One region of the Kitasatospora sp. NPDC001261 genome, then DNA from elsewhere that is predicted to be linked to it. Evidence: riboswitches for the same ligand, from Rfam matches in the RefSeq annotation. Region 1 holds a riboswitch; the other holds the start of a gene.

Region 1 (6,855 bases):
GTCGGTGGCCGGGTCGAGGGCGAGGAACACCTCGTGGCCGGCGATGTAGTCGGGCGTCACCCGGTAGCCGTCGATCATCGGCGCGTACTCGCCGTGGTAGGCGGAGGAGGCCTGGATCAGGTCGGTGAGCCGGTCGGCGTCGGTCGCCTCTGCGCGCCGGATAGTCGTCTCGATCATGGCGGCGAGTATAGGGGCAAACCGGAGTAGTGACTATTACATGACCGGCTGCCCGGCCGCCCGGCGGCGCCGGTCGGCCGCCCGCAGCACCAGGACCCGCACGGTGCGGCCGTCCACCGGCCCCGGACAGCGGAGGATCTCGCTGGCTATCCGGCGCTCGCCGAGCGCGTACCGCAGCGGGTCGAGGTGGCCGCAGCGGCGGCCGTGCCCGTCGTTCAGCGGCTGGACCCGGACCTCGCCGTCCGGGGAGGTGACCCGGACCAGCTCGGTCAGCGCCGCCAACTGGCGCTCCGGGCCGAAGACTTCGGGGTAGGCGAAGATCAGGTAGCCGCTCAGGGTGAGGGCGAAGGCGCCGTCCGCGAAGGGCAGCCGGGGCAGCGCGGCGGCCACGTACCGCTGCGGGTGGGCGGCCGAGTCGGCGGCGAACAGCCGGCGGGCCCGGTCCCAGCTGCGCAGGTACCGCTCGGGCCGGTACGGGCGGGGCGAGGGGTGGAGCCACGGGCGGGCGGCCATCGAGGCGGCCATCGCCGCCCGGGCGGCCAGGGCGAGAGAGGCGACCACCGGCGGCGGCAGCGCGTACGCCGGGTCGACGGCGACCACCCGGCAGCCCAGCTCGCGCGCCTCGGCGGCCAGGCCGGCCGCGCCCCCGGGGCAGTCCAGCAGCGGCCCGGGCAGGGCGGCGAGCCGGGCCCGGGTGAGGCCGAACAGGGCGCAGTACTCGTCCAGCGGACGGGAGGTGACCAGCACGTCCGGGAGGGCGGGGTGAGGGCCGGCGGCCACCCGGCCATCCGAACACGGAGCGGCCCCGCCCGCATCCGGGAGGGGTCCGGGACGCGGGCGGGGCCGTCGGGCCTGGGTGGAGCCGGGCGGTCAGCGGCCGAGCAGGCCCTGGGCGGCGGCCCGGTTGACGTTGGTCAGGCCGCGGACCAGCTGGGTGGTGAGGAGGACCAGCAGCACCCCGAGGAGCGAGAGCCCGGCGATCTGCCAGGGCGCCTCGATGTCGTACACGTGCCGGATGTCGTGGCTGTCGTAGAAGTCGAACACCCGGTACCCGTGCCAGGAGGTGTAGGTCGGGAAGACCCAGTGGTACAGCGGGTAGAGCGCCGCCGCCCAGCCGAGCAGCAGGAACACCAGCGTCACCGCGAAGCTGAACACCGCCCAGGGGAGCATCAGCACCTGGTACAGCACGGCCTTCCAGCCGGCCCCGTCCGCCAGCCGCGCGGTGACCGCGCCCCAGCTGCCCTGGCGGACCCGGCGCACCGGCTCCGGGCCGGGGACGTCCAGGGCCAGCATTCCGCGCACCCGGGCCCGCTCCAGCCGGCCGAAGCCGCGGGCCGTGGCGGTCAGGGCGCCCAGCACGGGCAGGCCGAGCGCGGTGACGAAGGTGGCGAGGCCGAAGCAGAACATCGTGACCGCGACGGCGAAGCCGAGGATCGCCACCGGCAGGCCGGTGAGCGCGTAGCCGACCTCGCGGTAGTAGTACGCCGAGAACGGGGCCCGCCACAGGGCCGGACGCCGCTCGGTCCGCCGGGCCCGGACGGGGCGCGGGTCGTCACCGCGACCGCCCAGAACGTCCCACTCCCGGTCCTCCACGCTGCGGCTGCTGCTCATGTTCCCGGCCCCCGGCCCCTCGTGCTGTCGTCTGTCGCTCGTTCGTCCCGCTGACTGCGTCCAGTCTGGTGGACGCGCCGCCCGGCCGTGATCCGGAGGCCTGGCGGATCCGGGGTGGGGTTAACCCCCCTCCACCCGGGCGGCCGGGCCCGGCCACTCCTCGGCGAGCAGCGTGAAGAGGTACGTGTCGGACCCGTCGGACCGAGGCCGCCCCTCCGGCCGGAAGCCCAGCCGGGTGAGCACCCGGCCGGGGGCCGGGTTGGCCGCGGCGGTCCGGGCGGTCAGCCGGTGCAGGCCCAGGGTGCCGAAGGCGAAGTCGCCGAGCAGGCCGACGGTCTCGCCCGCGTAGCCCCGGCCCCAGGACCCGCGGGCCAGCACGCACCCGAGGTCGGCGGCGCCGTGCCCGTCGAGGGTGAGCGCGGCCTGCCCGATCGGCGTCGCGTCCCCGGGCTCCTCGGCGTCGGCGAGCCTGGTGACGGCGAGCCGGTAGGTGTCCCGCTCCTCGGCCATCGCCTCCTCCAGGTAGAGCTCGATCTGGTCGGCGCAGTCCTCCCGGCCGCTCGGCCCGAAGGGCAGGTGGCGGGTGACCTCGGGGTCGCCGAACAGCGCGTGCAGCGCGTCCACCTCCTCCTCGGTGTGGTGGTACTCGCGGACGGCCAGGCGCGGACCGGTGAGTCGTACGGGGACCATGGCTGCCGACCCTATCCCCGCCCGGCGGCTACCGTTCGGACTATGAACGACGAAGACCTGCGGCTCGCCCCGCGCACCAAGGCCGCCGACCTGCTCGCCTGGGCGGCCGAGCAGGGCCGCGCGCCGGTGGCCGAGGGGCCGCTGCGCGCGGTGCTGGCGCTGCTGGAGCTGGGCGACGGCAGGATGCACGACGGCTGGCCCGAACTGACCTCCGACGCGGTGGAGCACCTGCTGTACGAGCGGCTCCACCTGTACGTCCAACCCGCGCCCGAGGAGGACCCGTTCGCCTACGGCGACGCCGTCCGGCTGCTGGTCGACCACCAGCGGGCGGCCCGGCGGCTGAACGCCAAGCGCCAGGAGCGGCTGCACGCGGAGGCCGAGTGGCAGGGCGAGGTCGCGGCCGGGCTGCTGCGCCGCGCCGACCTGGTGACCTGGCCCCGGCTGTACGCGCTGCTGCTGCACGCGTACGGGGTGGACGTCACGGACCCGGCGGCGGTGCGGGACTGGCTGGCCGGCTTCGGGGAGCTCCCGGAGGAGGAGCGGCTGGCCGCGTACGAGGCGCTGGCACCGGCCGGCTGGCTGGACGAGCCGGACGAGCAGGGCTGGGGCCCGGGCCGGGTGCTGTCGGTCGGCATGGCCACGGACGGCGCGCGGCGGCTGCTGGAGCAGGGCCTGATGCGGCGCAGCTACCGCAACCTGGCGGAGCTGACCGCGCTGGGGCGGCCGATGCCGGAGGAACTGGCCGGGGACTTCGGGCGGTTCGAGGAGGCGGCGGTCGAGGCGGCGCTCGACCTGTTCGGCGGGTGGACGGTGCCGGGGCTGCCGCGGCTGCTGGTGACGGAGTTCCCGGAGCTGGCGCCGGAGCCGGGCCAGGAGGAGATCGAGGCGTACCTGGCGCAGCTGCCCGCCGAGGAGTGAGACGCCGCGCGGAAGCCCCCGGTCCGGTGCTGGTGCTCCGGGCCGGGGGCTTCGCGCTGGGTCCGCCCGGGCGGGTGCCTCAGGGCGGGTGCGTCAGGGGTTGAGGCCGCGCTGCTGGAGCCAGGGCTCCGGGTCGACCGGGGCGCCGCCGCCGGGGCGGACCTCCATGTGCAGGTGCGGGCCGGTGACGTTGCCGGTCGCGCCGACCTTGCCGATCTGCTGGCCGGCGGCGACCTTGCCGGAGCCCTTGGTGATCGCGGAGAGGTGGCAGTACCAGATCTCGGTGCCGTCGGGCAGGGTCTCGACGATCCGGTAGCCGTACGAGCCGGCCCAGCCGGCCGAGGTGATGGTGCCCTGGCCGAGCGCGTGGACCGGGGTGCCGGTGTCGGCGGCGAAGTCCAGGCCGGTGTGCAGGTTGGCCCAGTAGCGGGCGCTCTGGCCGTAGTGGGCGGAGAGCCGGTAGTCCGTCACCGGGAGGGTGAGGGCGGCGGCCTTGGCCCGCTCGGCCTCCTCGGCGGCGCGCTTGGCCTCGGCCTCCTTGGCGGCGGCCTTGGCCTCCGCCTCCTGGGCGGCCTGGAGCCGGGCGGTCTCCTCGGCGGCGGTGCGCTGGCTGTCGGCCTGGTTCTGGATGCGGGCGGCGAGCGCGAGGCCGGGGTCGGCGGAGAGGGCGACCGCCGTCTCGTCCGGGGCCTCGATGGCGGGGGCGGCGGCCGGGGTCGCCGAGGTGAAGCCGGTGGCACCCAGGGTGGCGGCGACGGCGGTGACGCCGAGCAGCGGGGAGGTTCCGCGGGTCTGACGCGGCATCCGGTGGCGGTTGGTCTCGGCCTCCGCGGCGAAGTCCTCCGGGCCGAAGGCCTCGGGGCCGTCCGGGCCGGGGTGGTCGAGGAGCTGGGTACCGGCTGCGAAGCCGGCCGGGTGTGCCGGGGTGTGCGTCGACGCCACGGAGGCGCGCTCCTTTCCTTCCTTCGCGCCTACCGGGTTAGCTGACGGGTTCGGAGCAGGAAGGTCTCCTACGGCCGGGCCGAAGCCCCGCCGATTCACCCCAAGGAACGTGGTTCCCCGGCTCCCTGACCTGCCCGGAGGCCGGTCGGTGGGATTAGGCGACGGCGCACGGTGCCGTCTGGGTACGGCGTTGACAACCGCGCTGCGTTATCAAACGTTAATCCTAGGAGGCTCTGATTCCAAGCCATCCGTTCGGAGCAGCCCCGCGGCAGGTGATCGGACGTCAACGAACGGTCCCTCATGCACGGCCCCATCTGAGTACGCCTACTCATGTGCGGCCCGGCCGGGCCGCAGCATCCTGACGCCATGAGCGCACCGATGCAGACCCGCACCACGGCCGCCTACTACCTCCAGGCCGTCCTGTCCTTCGCCCTGTCGGGCACCGCCCTCGCCGTGGGGATCATCTACCTGCCGGTCGGCGGGTGGACCCGGGCCTTCCTCGGGCTCGGGCTCCTCTTCACGGTCAGCTCCGCGTTCACGCTGGCGAAGGTGATCCGGGACCGGCAGGAGTCCAACGACATGGTCACCCGGGTGGACCAGGCCCGGCTGGAGAAGCTGCTCAGCGAGCACGACCCGTTCAAGGTCGAAGGGGTCTGACCGCTCCCTTCCCCCTCTTCTCCGACGCCTCCGACGCCCGACCGCTTGACGGCTAAGGCTATTAGCCTTAGCTTTATGGCTATCGGCAGCAACGCCGATGCCCCGCACCGGCGGCCCGAGGAGGACCCCATGAACGGCACCATCACCCCGAGCACCCAGTACCTCACCGTCCCCGGCGGCCGGATCGCCTACGACGACACCCGGCAGGGCGACGGCACCCCGGTCGTCCTGCTCCCCGGCATGCTCGACAGCCGGGCCGCGTACCGGCACCTGCGCCCGCTGCTCGTCGCCGCCGGCCACCGGGTCGTCACCATGGACCTGCGGGGCTTCGGCGAATCCTCGATCACCTGGGACGACTACGGCCCGGCCGCCCTCGCCGGCGACGTCCTCGCCCTGCTCGACCACCTCGGCATCGAACGCGCCGTCCTCGCCGGGAACTCGTACACCGGAGCGACCGTCGTCAAGGCCGCCGGGGACGCCCCCGAGCGGGTCGCCGGGATCGTCCTGCTCAACGCCTTCGTCGAGAACCCGCCGCAGGGCGCCCTGATGCGCGGCGCCATGGGCCTGATGGGCGCCGCCCTCGTCCACTGGCCGGCCGCCTGGGGCTTCTACCTGCGCCGGATGGCCTTCCCCGGCGCCAGGCCCGCCGACTTCGACGCGTACGTGGACGGGCTGGTCGCCGCGCTGCGCACCCCGGGCCGGAAGACCGCCACCCGCGGGTACGTCCACGGCGACTCGGCGCCGGTCGGCTGGACGGCCGCGGTGCGGTGCCCGGCCCTGGTCGTCATGGGCAGCAAGGACCCCGACTTCCCGAAGCCGGAGCTGGTCGCCGACCGGCAGGCCGCCGCGCTCGGCGCGCGGAAGGCGATGATCGAGGGGTCCGGGCACTACCCGATGGCCGACAACCCGGCGGCCACCGCGGACGCCCTGCTGCCGTTCCTCGCCGAGCTCGGCTGAGCCCCGCCCGTCCGCTGCCCGCCCCTGCCCGACCTGATCCGTACGGAGAGCCCGAACCCATGCCCCGCGTAGGACTGACCCCCGACCAGGTCGTCGACCACGCCCTCGCCCTCATCGACGAGCAGGGCGCCGAGGCCCTCACCCTGGCCTCCGTCGCCGCCCGGGCCGGGGTCGCCACCCCCTCGCTGTACAAGCACGTCAGCGGCGGCCTCGCCGAACTGCGGCGGCTGATCGCCGTCCGGGTCACCGGGGACCTCGCCGACCGGCTGGCCGAGGCGGCCGTCGGACGCAGCGGGGACGACGCCGTCGCCGCCGTGCTGCGCGCCTACCACGCGTACGCCACCGAGCACCCGCACCGCTACAACGCCCTCCCCCAGGCCCCGCAGCCCGACGACGACCTGGCCCGCGCGGCCGCCCGACTCGTCGGCGTGATCATCGCCGTGCTGCGGGAGTACGGGCTCGACGGCTCCGAGGCGGTCCACGCCGCCCGCACCGTGCGCTCCGTCGCCCACGGTTTCGCCTCCCTCACCACGGCCGGCGCCTTCCAGCTCACCGAGGACCTCGCCACCACCCAGGACCGCCTCATCGCCACCCTCACCACCGGTCTCCGCGCCTGGCCCGCGTAAGCGGCCGGAGCGGCGAGTGCGGCACTGCGCAGGAAGTCGGCCCGGCCGACTTCTCGCGGTGGCGGTGGTGCTGGTGCGGCGGTTCGGTCGGCCTTCGCCGGTGGGGGAAATGGGGTATCAAGGACCAGTGCCCCTGGAGCCCGCCGGCAGTCCGACCGCGCGCAGTGCGATGCGCTGCGTGCGGCTGCTGCTGGGCTGCACCAGCGCGGCCGAGCTGCTCGGCACCGTCCTGGCCGAGGGCCCGAGCTGGATCACCGGCGAGGGGTCCGCGCTGTAC
Region 2 (6,855 bases), on a different contig from region 1:
GCGGGGCTCCGCGGCCGCCGCGCTCTCCCCCGGCCTGCTCGCCGACCCGGCCGCCGCCGCGCTGCTGGCCGGCGCCCGGCTGCTGCACCTGTCCGGCATCACCGCCGCGCTCTCCGACGACTGCCTGGCCCTGCTGCGCGCCCTGCTCGCCGACCGCCGTCCGGACCGCCTGGTCAGCTTCGACCTCAACTGGCGCCCCTCGCTCTGGCTCGACCGCGACCCGGCCGTCCTGCCGCCGCTGCTGGACGCCGCCGACCTGCTGCTGCTCGGCGCCGACGAGGCCGAGGCCGCCTTCGGCACCGGCGACCCGGCCGAGCTCCGCCGCCGCTTCCCCACCCCGGCCACCGTCGTGGTCAAGGACGCGGCCCGGCAGGTCACCGCCCTGGAGCAGGACGGTACGGCGGTCACCGAGCCGGCCCTCGCGGTCGAGGTGGTCGAGGCCACCGGCGCCGGCGACGCCTTCGCGGCCGGCTACCTGGCCGGCACCGTCCGGGGCCTGGACCAGCGGCGCCGGCTGCGGCTCGGCCACCTGAGCGCCGCCTGCGCGCTGACCGCCCCCGGCGACCAGGCCGAGCTGCCGGACGCCGCCGTGGTGGCCGCCCTGCTCGACGCCTCCCCCGCCCAGTGGGCCGCCACCCGGGTCACCCCGGAGGGCATCACCGGCCCGTCCCTGCCCGCCGGCGTCGCGCGTCCGGCCGACCGGACGCCGTGCGCCGACCGGTCGTCGTCCGCCGACCGGGCCCGGGCACAATGAGCGGGAACCCCAGCCCTCGAAGCGGAGCACGATGAGTCAGACCGTCACCCGCGCCCTGCGCATCCTCGCCGAGCTCGGCGAGGGCGAGCGCTCCCTCGACCAGCTCGCCGAGGTGCTCGGCGTCCACAAGACGACCGTGCTCCGACTGCTGCAGAGCCTCGAAGAGGAACGGTTCGTCTATCGCGACGCGGCCTACCGCTACCACCTGGGCGCCGGCCTCTTCGCGCTCTCCGGTCTGGCCCTGGAGCAGCGCGGCGTGCGCCGGATCGCCGCCCCGCACCTGGCCGAGCTGAACGCCGCCACCGGCCAGACCGTGCACCTGGCCGCGTACGAGGGCGGCGAGGTGGTCTACATCGACAAGTTCGACTCCCGCCACCCGGTGCGGATGTACTCCCGGATCGGCCTGCGCGCCGCCCTGCACAGCGCCGCCGTCTCCAAGGTGCTGCTGGCCGACCTGCCGCTGCCGGAGCGGCGCCGGGTGGTGGCCGGGATCGACTTCGTCCGGCACACCGAGCGCACCCTGACCACCCCCGAGGCGCTGCTCGCCGAGCTGGAGAGGGTCGCCGCCCAGGGCTGGGCGCAGGACCACGCCGAGCACGAGTCCTTCATCAACTGCGTGGCCGCGCCCGTCCGGGACGCCAGCGGGCGGGTGGTCGCCGCCGCCTCGATCTCCGTCCCGGACGTCGTCCTGCCGTACGAGCAGGTGCTGGACCTGCTCCCGCAGCTGCTCGCCACCACCCGCGCCGTCTCGGCCGACTGCGGCCGCCCCGACCACAACTGACGAACCGTCACACAACGTAAGGAACCCGATGTCCGCCGAGCACCCCCAGACCTTCGAGAAGACCGAGATCCGCACCGACGGCGCCCCCGCCCCCGCCTGGATGTTCTCCCAGGGCGTCCGCAAGGGCCCGTTCCTCCAGGTCTCCGGCCAGGGCCCGCAGGACCCGGCCACCGGCGAGTACCTGCACCACGGCGACGTGAAGGCGCAGACCCGCCGCACCCTGGAGAACGTCAAGGCCATCGTCGAGGCCGGCGGCGCCACCATCGAGGACGTGGTGATGTTCCGCGTCTACCTCACCAAGCGCGCCGACTTCCCGCTGATGAACGAGGTCTACGCCGAGTTCATCGACGAGAACATCAAGCCCGGCGGCGTGAAGCCGTGCCGCACCACCGTCTTCGTCGAGCTGCCGCAGGAGCCGATGCTGGTCGAGATCGACGCCCAGGCCGTCATCGGCTGACCCGGCCCCGCCCGACGGAAGGGCCCGGACGCCACCCGCGCGTCCGGGCCCTTCCGCCTGCCCGGGCCCGCCCGCTCGCCCCACCGCCTGCTTGCCACACCGCCTGCTTGCCACACCCCCAGCCGCACATTAGGTTAGGCTCACCTAACCAACTGGAGGTCCGTCCATGAGCCTGCCCACCGGCGACACCGAGGTCCCCGAGCCCAGCACCGCCGACCGGATCCACAGCCTGCTCAGCACGACCTCCTCGCTCACCGTCCGCGCCCTGGGCGAGCGCCACCACCTGGACACCCCGGTCTCCGTGCACGGCTCCCGGCTGCGGCTGCGCGCCGCCCTGGACGACCCGCTGACCACGGCCGCCGTCGGCGCCGCCGAGGGCCTCGCCGTCGTCCTCGACGTCACCGACATCGCCCCCGTCGCCGTCCGCGACCGCGTCCGCGCCCGCCTCACCCTGGCCGGCCGACTGCGACCGGCCCACCTCACCGACGACGGCCTCGGCGTGCACCTGCGGGTGGACGTCGCCCACGCCGTCCTCGCCACCCCGTACGCCACCGGCGCGATCACCGCCGCCGACCTCGCCCTGGCCACCCCCGACCCGCTGGCCCGGTACGAGGCCATGCTGCTCACCCACCTCGCCGACGACCACGCCGAGGCGCTCGACGTCCTCACCCGGCTGCTCGACCCGGCCGTGCTCGCCCACGCCCCGGAGGTCCGCCCGCTCGCCCTGGACCGCCACGGCCTGGTGCTGCGCCTGGACCACTCGCACGGCCACCGCGACGTCCGCCTGGTCTTCCCCGAACCCGCCCGGGACACCGACGACTTCGGCCACCGGATGCACGAGCTGCTGGCCGCCGCCCAGTACGGCCTGCCGGTCCACCGGCGCTGAACCCGGGCCCGCCCGGCGCGAACGCCCGGGCCCGCCGGCCACCGCGGCCCCGGCCCGGTCACCGCTCGACCGCGTCCTCCAGCACCACCCGCCCGATCCGCGCGTACAGCCCGGGCCGCCACCGGCGCACCGCGAGCGCCAGCCCGATCCCGCCCGCGAACACCCCGATCACCAGGTACGGGATCAGCCGGAACAGCAGCGTGTGCGCCGCCTCCCCCGCCGCGGTGTCCCGGTTGAGCACCAGCAGCACCACCACCCCGGCCATCGCCACCCCGCCCGCCAGCGGCGCGGCCAGCGTCCGGAACCAGTGCGCCGTCTCCGGGTGCCGTCCGCGCACGTGGAAGTACCCGACCACGGCGAAGGAGCAGAGCGTCTGCACGACCAGGATCGCCATCGTCCCGAGCAGCGCCAGCAGCGTGTACAGGTGCGCGTACGGGTCCATGCCGGCCGCCAGGAACCCCGCCACCAGCCCCACCGCGATGACCGACTGCGTCACCGAGGCGACGTGCGGCGAGCCGTGCCGCGGATGGGTGCGGCCGAGCGCCGGGTGCAGCAGCCCCTCCCGCCCGATCGCGTACAGGTACCGGGCCGCGCACTGGTGGAAGGCCATCGCGCAGGCGAACGAGCCGGTGACGACCAGCCATTGGAAGACCTTCACCGCCCAGGCCCCCAGGTGCGCGGCGAGCTGGTCGAAGAACAGGCTGTTGCCGTCCTTGCCCGGCACCGCGCCGCCCGCCACCGCGACCGCCCGCTCGACCCCGTTGCCGGACACGATCATCCAGGACACGAACACGTAGAGCAGCCCGACCCCGATCACGGAGATCAGCGTGGCCCGCGGCACCACCCGCTTCGGGTCGCGGGACTCCTCGCCGTACATCGCGGTGGACTCGAAGCCCACCCAGGACCAGAACGCGAAGAACAGTCCGAGCCCGGCCGCCGAGGTGCCCGAACTCCCCACCCCCTTCAGCGCGTTCAGCGGGTTCAGGGTCCCGGCCGCGAGCCCGTCCGGCCCGCCGCCGGAGAGCAGCACCGCCAGTGAGACCGCCGACAGGACGCCGATCTCCAGCACCAGCGCGACCCCGAGCACCCTGGCCGTCAGATGCAGGTCGAACCAGCCCATCACCCCGATCACCGCCGCCCCGAACAGCGCGTACCAGCCCCAGCCGACGTCCACCCCCAGCTGCGAACGGACCAGCCCGCGCAGCGAGTACGCGAAGAAGCCGAGGGCCGCGGCCTCGGTGACGACGTACGCGAGCACCGCGAGCAGCCCCGAGGCCATCCCCGCCACCCGCCCCAGCCCGTGCGAGACGTAGCCGTAGAACGCGCCGGCCGCGGTGATGTGCCGGGCCATCGCCACGTAGCCGACCGAGAACACCGTCAGCACCACGGTCGCCACGATGTACGCGGCGGGCGCGCCCGCGCCGTTGCCCTGACCGACGATGATCGGCAGGTTGCCGGTCATCGCGGTGATCGGGGCGGCGGTGGCGAGCGCCATGAACACCACGCCGACCAGGCCGACCGAGTCCGCCTTCAGCCGGTCGACCCCGCCCGCCCCGGGCCGCTCCCGCCCGGCCGTCTCCCCCGCCACGCCCCCGCTGCGGACCGCCATCCGGCCTCCTCGCCTCCCGGCCCGCCCGACCGCCGGACCGGCCGGGCGCTGACCGTCCGCCAGCATGGCGCCCGCAGGCGCCCGGAGATCCCGGCGAACCCCCTGCGGGACACCGGAGTTGACGCTTCGTTCGATCGATCGAACACCCCGGGCGGGCCCGGGAACGAAAGCGGCCGGCCCGGCCGCACGAGGAGGTCCTCATGCGGCCGGGCCGGCCTGGGCGTGTCCCGCGCCCATGTCCGCCGTGCGGCGATCACCCGGTCGAGCGGTCACCCGACATGACCATCCCGGGCGATCGGTTCGCCCGCAGCGGCGGTGGTTCCTGGTACCCCGGAGCTCTCGGGGTCAGAGCGCGACGCCGTGCGCGCGCAGGTAGGCGACCGGGTTGATGTCCGAGCCGTACTCCGAGCCGTTGCGGATCTCGAAGTGCAGGTGCGGGCCGGTCACGTTGCCGGTGGCGCCGGAGAGGCCGATCTGCTGGCCGGCGGTGACGGTCTGACCGATCCTCACGCCGATCGAGGAGAGGTGCGCGTACTCGGCGTAGTGGCCGTCGGCGAGCCTGATCTCGACCTCGTTGCCGTAGGCGCCGCCGTTGCCGGCCTTGACCACGACACCATTGGCGACGGCGCGCAGCGGGGTGCCGGTGGAGGCGACGAAGTCCTGGCCGGTGTGGTGGCCGGAGGCCCACATCGAACCGGCCACGCCGTAGGCGGTGCCGAGCCGCGGGCTCGCCAGCGGGGCGACGAAGCCGGAGGTGGCGGCGGCGACCGGAGTGGCGGTCACGGCCTGGGCCGGAACGGCGACCTGGAGCTGGGTCTCGAGCTGCGCGGACGGCTTGGCGGCCTCGGTCTGCACCTGGACCTGGGCCTGCGGCTTGGCGGCCTGGGTCGCCGGAGCGGACGGCTTGGCGGGCTTGGCCGGAGCGGCGGGCTTCGCCGGGGCGGCGTCGGCGGCCGGAGCGGCGGCGTGGCCGGACAGCGCGAGCTGCTGGCCCGGGAAGATCAGGTTCGGGTTGGCGCCGACGACCGAGCGGTTCTGCTCGTACAGCGCGTGCCAGCCGCCCTCGACGTTCCTGGCGTCGGCGATCTTGGACAGGGTGTCACCGCTGACGACGCGGTAGCTCTCCTGCGCGGCCTGGGCGGCCGGAGCGGCGGCCTTCGCGGCCTGCTTGGCCTCGGTGGAGGCGGCGGCCGGAGCGGCCGGGGTGTGGGCCTGGGCGCTCATCGCGGTGACGAGCGGGAGGGCGAAGGACACACCGGTGACGGCGGTGGCGATGCCGATGCGGGCGGCGCGGGGCAGGGCGATACGACGAGCCTGTGCAGGCATGGAATTTTCCTCTCCGACGCCTGCGAGGTGAGCTGTCGGGTTCGGGCTGGAGTTGCCCGGCCGCTTGCGCGGCTTCACCCCAAGCCGGTCCTGGACGCCCGCGCCCTGAGGCGCGAACTCCGGTCCGGCGACTTACCTGTGGGTCCCCCGCTCCTGCCGTACAGAGTTCGTTTCGAACCACCGGGCAGCGGCAGGACTCGGCGTTCCACCCGGCGGATCCGTCCGGACTGGCCGGGCGGTCGCTGAACTAAAACCCATCCGTTCGGGTGAAGCAATGTCGATCTCTTGAAACGGCAACGATCCCCCCTGTCCCAGTGACCCTCCGCAGGCCCGAGCCCACGGTGCGTACACAACCCATTCACCCCCCGCCACTGATCCACGACCCTGCGCCGAGATCGGCCACGCCGCGCACCCGTCCGCTCACGCACCGCCAGCCGCCAACACACCCACCGGTGACCCTTGTCACGTGCGCCTCGGCAGCGCAGGATTCGCCCGTGGCCACCTCCGAGGCCGGCACCCTGCGCCTGGGCACCGCGCAGGGTCGCTGGGTACTAATGGCGACGGTGCTCGGCTCCAGCATGGCGATGCTGGACGGCACCGTGGTGAACGTCGCGCTGCCCCGGATCGGCGCCGACCTCGGCGCCTCCCTCGCGTCCCTGCAATGGACCCTGAACGCCTATCTGCTCACCCTGGCGGGCCTGATCCTGCTCGGCGGCGCGCTCGGCGACCGCTACGGGCGGCGCAAGGTCTTCCTGATCGGCGTGGTCTGGTTCGCCGTCGCCTCCGCGGCCTGCGCCGCCGCGCCGAGCATCCATGTGCTGATCGCCGCCCGCGCCGTCCAGGGCATCGGCGGGGCGCTGCTCACCCCCGGCTCGCTCGCCATGCTCCAAGCCGTCTTCCACCCTGACGACCGCTCGGCGGCGGTCGGGCTCTGGTCCGGCCTCGGCGGGGTGTCGGCGGCGGTCGGCCCCTTCCTCGGCGGCTGGCTGGTGGACGGCCCCGGCTGGCGCTGGATCTTCCTGCTGAACCTGCCGCTCGCCGC

What was found. Region 1 has a riboswitch for cyclic di-AMP ahead of ACFY4B_RS34075 (M23 family metallopeptidase). Riboswitches for the same ligand answer to the same signal wherever they lie in the genome.
Region 2: linked by a shared signal. The riboswitch ahead of ACFY4B_RS39495 (peptidoglycan DD-metalloendopeptidase family protein) and the one ahead of ACFY4B_RS34075 (M23 family metallopeptidase) in region 1 are both predicted to bind cyclic di-AMP.

What each region holds. Positions count from the first base shown of each region.
Region 1 is NZ_JBIAXP010000031.1:105,593-112,447, reverse strand. It holds gene ACFY4B_RS34100 (GNAT family N-acetyltransferase) at 1-177, opposite strand, end outside; gene ACFY4B_RS34095 (hypothetical protein) at 214-957, opposite strand; gene ACFY4B_RS34090 (sensor domain-containing protein) at 1,048-1,788, opposite strand; gene ACFY4B_RS34085 (GNAT family N-acetyltransferase) at 1,909-2,478, opposite strand; gene ACFY4B_RS34080 (hypothetical protein) at 2,521-3,396, shown strand; gene ACFY4B_RS34075 (M23 family metallopeptidase) at 3,490-4,338, opposite strand; cyclic di-AMP (ydaO/yuaA leader) riboswitch at 4,351-4,509, opposite strand; gene ACFY4B_RS34070 (YiaA/YiaB family inner membrane protein) at 4,705-4,995, shown strand; gene ACFY4B_RS34065 (alpha/beta fold hydrolase) at 5,071-5,952, shown strand; gene ACFY4B_RS34060 (TetR/AcrR family transcriptional regulator) at 6,012-6,578, shown strand; gene ACFY4B_RS34055 (SpoIIE family protein phosphatase) at 6,706-6,855, shown strand, end outside.
Region 2 is NZ_JBIAXP010000043.1:31,129-37,983, forward strand. It holds gene ACFY4B_RS39470 (sugar kinase) at 1-754, shown strand, start outside; gene ACFY4B_RS39475 (IclR family transcriptional regulator) at 786-1,535, shown strand; gene ACFY4B_RS39480 (RidA family protein) at 1,564-1,992, shown strand; gene ACFY4B_RS39485 (DUF2470 domain-containing protein) at 2,159-2,878, shown strand; gene ACFY4B_RS39490 (APC family permease) at 2,937-4,487, opposite strand; gene ACFY4B_RS39495 (peptidoglycan DD-metalloendopeptidase family protein) at 4,833-5,813, opposite strand; cyclic di-AMP (ydaO/yuaA leader) riboswitch at 5,816-6,016, opposite strand; gene ACFY4B_RS39500 (MFS transporter) at 6,368-6,855, shown strand, end outside.